DNA from 2 places in the Neobacillus sp. BF23-41 genome. Region 1 is predicted to be linked to the other one. Evidence: predicted binding sites of a transcription regulator. Region 1 holds the regulator's gene; the other holds the start of a gene.
What was found. Region 1 encodes NrdR, which represses ribonucleotide reductase genes. Its sites were predicted from a motif close to AACACNATATATNGTGTT; they were not measured.
Positions count from the first base shown of each region.

Region 2: a site for NrdR is predicted at 1,165-1,182, ahead of AB7942_RS06830 (vitamin B12-dependent ribonucleotide reductase). Genes of this name have one in related genera too.

Region 1 covers NZ_JBGBPR010000006.1:52,999-55,207, reverse strand. The annotation lists gene speD (adenosylmethionine decarboxylase) at 1-287, shown strand, start outside; gene AB7942_RS11760 (hypothetical protein) at 398-793, shown strand; gene nrdR (transcriptional regulator NrdR) at 884-1,345, shown strand; gene AB7942_RS11750 (replication initiation and membrane attachment family protein) at 1,436-2,209, shown strand, end outside.
Region 2 covers NZ_JBGBPR010000003.1:205,462-207,670, forward strand. The annotation lists gene AB7942_RS06830 (vitamin B12-dependent ribonucleotide reductase) at 1-1,014, opposite strand, end outside; gene AB7942_RS06835 (lipoate--protein ligase family protein) at 1,356-2,192, opposite strand.

The DNA of each region.
Region 1 (2,209 bases):
TTGTTGAAGCAGCTCTTAGATCAGGTGCGGAAATCCGTGAAGTAGCATTTCATAAATTTGCCCCACAAGGTGTAAGTGGTGTGGTTATTATCTCTGAATCACATCTTACCATTCACAGCTTCCCTGAACATGGATATGCCAGCATAGATGTATACACTTGCGGCGATTTGAATCCTAATGTTGCGGCCGATTATATTGCTGAGGCATTAAATGCACAAACACGTGAAAATATTGAAATTCCGCGTGGCATGGGTCCAGTTCATGTAAAACAGGCAAAAGTTTTATAGTCACTATAAAAACAATTAACGTAGAGGTGTATTTATACATACACCTCTTTTTATATTTTCTATACTAATGTTGTACAATAAGAACAAAGCTACATCATGGGAGGAATAGTATGGCTATGTTAGGTAACCTATTTATTCGTTTTAAAAAGCAAATTGAGACTTCAGATCAGATTAAGGATGATTCCTTAAAAACGCATTATTATAAGGCGATGTTTAATCAATTATTTGCATCTGTTGAAAAGTTATTCCATGAAGATGCTGATTGCCGGGTCACCACGGTTTCTAAAGAACATGGAGAAATTGCTGTTGAAATCAGTAAACCAATCCCCTGCTTTCTAATTGTTACAATTGTGGGAGTAAAGCCAATGGAAACAGCGGTAGACTTTAATATTTCATCTGAAAAATTTTCCTTACTCGGCACCTATCCCGATTTAAAAAAGCGGATTAATTATTATTACGAGCGAATTAATCAATTACATACCTTTATAGGAATAAAAAACTCCTAGTACTACTACTTGTATAAAGATAGTCTTTTTTATAAGATGAAAGTAAGCGTTTTTGTTCGGGAGTAAAGTGTAGATTTGGAGTTGATTACAATGAAATGCCCATCTTGTCAAAATTATGGTACACGCGTCCTCGACTCTCGCCCAGTTGATGAAGGTCGAGCAACACGGAGGAGACGCGAATGTGAAGAATGTGGGTATCGTTTTACTACGTTTGAGAAGATTGAAGAGATCCCGCTGATTGTAGTCAAGAAAGAAGGTACCCGAGAAGAGTTTAGCCGTGATAAAATATTACGTGGCTTGATTAAGGCATGTGAGAAGCGGCCGGTGGCCTTAAAGGAATTAGAAGATATAACGCATGGTGTTGAAAAGGATCTGAGGAGTCAGGGTATTTCTGAAATAAAAAGTGAAGCAATCGGTGAAATGGTCATGGACAGGCTGGCACATGTGGACGAAGTCGCCTATGTACGGTTTGCATCCGTTTACCGTCAGTTTAAAGATATTAATGTTTTTATTGAAGAATTAAAAGAATTAATCAAAAAAGAAAAATCTTAAGAGCTAAAGAGTTTTTGGTCTTTGGCTCTTTTTGCTTAGAAAAGCGGAAGCTAGACAGTTTTTAATGGTAACAAGAAAGGTTGGAGTGATATGGCGCAGCATTGGCAGGAAATTCTCCCTATCGACCGTTATATAGTTGCGGCTGATGGGCTGTTGCATGAGTATGACCGTAAAGTGCTGACGTTTTTATATCAGCCCTTGATTGGGTCAACTTGCTTTAGTTTGTATATGACGCTCTGGGCGGAGTTAGAGGAAAATCGGCTCTGGTCTGAGTCTTCCACTCATCATTTATTGATGAATCTCTTAGAGATGAACTTAAAGGATATTTACGAAGCCAGATTGAAGCTTGAAGGCATTGGTTTATTAAAGACGCGTGTCAAAACAGATGAAGGGGGACGGTCCTTCATCTATGAACTGCATCCACCTTTAAGTCCTGAGCAATTCTTTTTAGATGGGATGTTAAATATTTATCTTTATCGAAAAATTGGAAAAAACCATTTCTCTCGTCTGAAGCGCTTTTTTAGTGATCAACAAAAGCCAAGGGAAGACGAGTATGTAGATGTTACAAGAGCCTTTCAGGACGTGTTTGCATCAGGAGCCCCTGGCAGTATGCAATATATTCAAGCCCTTTCCGAAGAATTACAAGAGGAAGAAAATCAACAGTTTATTGGTCGAAATGAGCCGAGTCCGATCCAAATTGGTGTGGACACGTTTGATTTTGATTTGTTAACAGCAGGGCTGAATGAATCACTTGTTCCCAAAAAATCGCTAACACCAAAAGTAAAAACTGTAATTAGTAATCTTGCATTTCTGTACCAAATTGATGCAATCGAAATGAAAAATTTCATCTTGGGTGCTATTAAC
Region 2 (2,209 bases), on a different contig from region 1:
ACCGAACCCAGGAATGTTTTTATAATTTACAATTCCTTGGTACATTGCAGTTTCCCTTAAAGTTAGAGGGGTAAACTTTAGCTTGTCTTTAGCAAGTTTTTTAATCGTTTCATCATTTGTATTTTCAATCAAGAATCGTAAAATTCTAGGATTTTGCATCTTAGAAATAATAAATTCAATAATGTCTGGATGCCAGTCGGACAACATGATCATCTGAGCTCCACGTCTTGATCCGCCTTGCTCAACCAAATGAGTCAATTTCGCAATATCATCCAGCCATGAAACCGATCCAGATGATTTACCATTCACGCCTCTAGCCAGTGTGTTTCTCGGTCTCAGCGTCGAGCCATTTGTTCCAACACCGCCGCCTCGGCTCATAATCTCCATTACCTGCTTACGATGATCAGAGATACCTTCACGAGAGTCAGGAACAAACGGCATCACATAGCAATTAAAGTATGTTACATCAGTATCTGCCCCAGCTCCGTAAAGAACGCGACCTGCTGGAATGAAGTTCATGTTAACAAGCTCTTGATAAAACCTTTCAGTCCATTCTCTTCGCTTCTCTTCCGTCTTTTCTACAGAAGCAAGACCAGTAGCATTACGCTTCGCAATTTGCTCATAGAAGAGCTCCAAAGGCTTCTCAATTACATCTAAGGATCTGACTATCACACCAGTACTAGCTTCTTCAGGATCATCGAGTACTCCCCTGAATTCCTCTTCGACTAAAACTTTCGCCTTTTTCTTTTCCCAGTCTATTTCCATAATGTAACCAAGACCACGAGCTGGAAATTTCGGATCTTCTTTAATAGTTAAAACAACAAAGTCGCCGTTTGTAAGAGTTATTTTTGCAGTATCTTTAAAGGTATAGCGGTCCAACATGACCAAACGAGAAACACCCTTGTGAGTTATTTTCATATCTGGGGTAACTGGATGCACCTGGGGGAATAATTGAATATCCTCATTCAACCTTTCAAAATCAATATTCATTGTTTGTCTAAAAACTACAGACATTAGAACAACTCCTTCTTAATAAAAATCCACCTATTGTGCTAAATCTAGCAGGTTTACGCTATATCTAGTTGGTTTGTATTTTTAGGTTATCATAGCCCACCTGAATAAATCAACTAAATATCAATATATAGTACCGAAAATATTTTCGACACCACTATATATTGTATGTTAAGCAAACTATAATTATTTTGTCAAACTTAAGAAATAATAGATTTAAAAGTAATCAATAGCTTTTAATAGATTTTCGTCATAAAACAGGAAAATTCAACAAATTTCGCAGGTTGCTTCTTTACATTAATCGATAAGGCAACAAAAAAAGACGGCGAATTCGCCGTTTCAAATTATCTTTTAAAATTCCATTCATCACTTTCATAGCGATCTTTTGCAATCTTTTCAACATAAGCTAGTTCTTCCTCGGTTAATTGATAAGGTTCAAGCTCAATATTTAGACCCTCAGCAAAGCCTTTATAAAAAGCTTCCTTTGCTTCCTCAAGTGAAATTCTTCTTGGACTAATGTTGTTGATAGCAACCGCTTTATCTTTAAATGCTTTTCTCATTCGTTCCTTAACTCTCTCACTTGGATATTTAAATAAACTAAATAGCTTATCTTCATCCAAATCTAATAGAATGGAGCCGTGCTGTAGAATCACTCCCTTTTGTCTCGTTTGTGCACTGCCGGCAACCTTCCTTCCTTCCACCACAAGCTCATACCAGCTTGGAGCATCAAAGCATACAGCAGAGCGAGGGTTTTTCAAAGCATCCCGTTCTTCTGCTGTTTTTGGGACAGCAAAATATGCCTCAAGTCCTAAATGGTGAAAACCTTTTAAAATCCCTTCAGAAATTACACGGTATGCCTCTGTAACAGAATTAGGCATTTCTGGATGTTCTTCAGAAACGATGACACTATAGGTAAGTTCATGCTCGTGCAGAACGCCGCGTCCTCCTGTAGGTCTTCTTACGAAACCTAATTGGTGTGCCTTGACTGCTTCCATATCAATTTCTTTCTCTACTTTTTGAAAATAACCTACTGATAGCGTTGCCGGATCCCAGCCATAGAATCGAATCACTGGAGGAAATTTCCCTTCACTATGCCAATCGAGTAACGCTTCATCTAAAGCCATATTAAAAGATGGTGAACTATTTCCAGTATCAATAAAACGCCAAACTTCTTTTTTCATTCTAAAACCTCATTTTT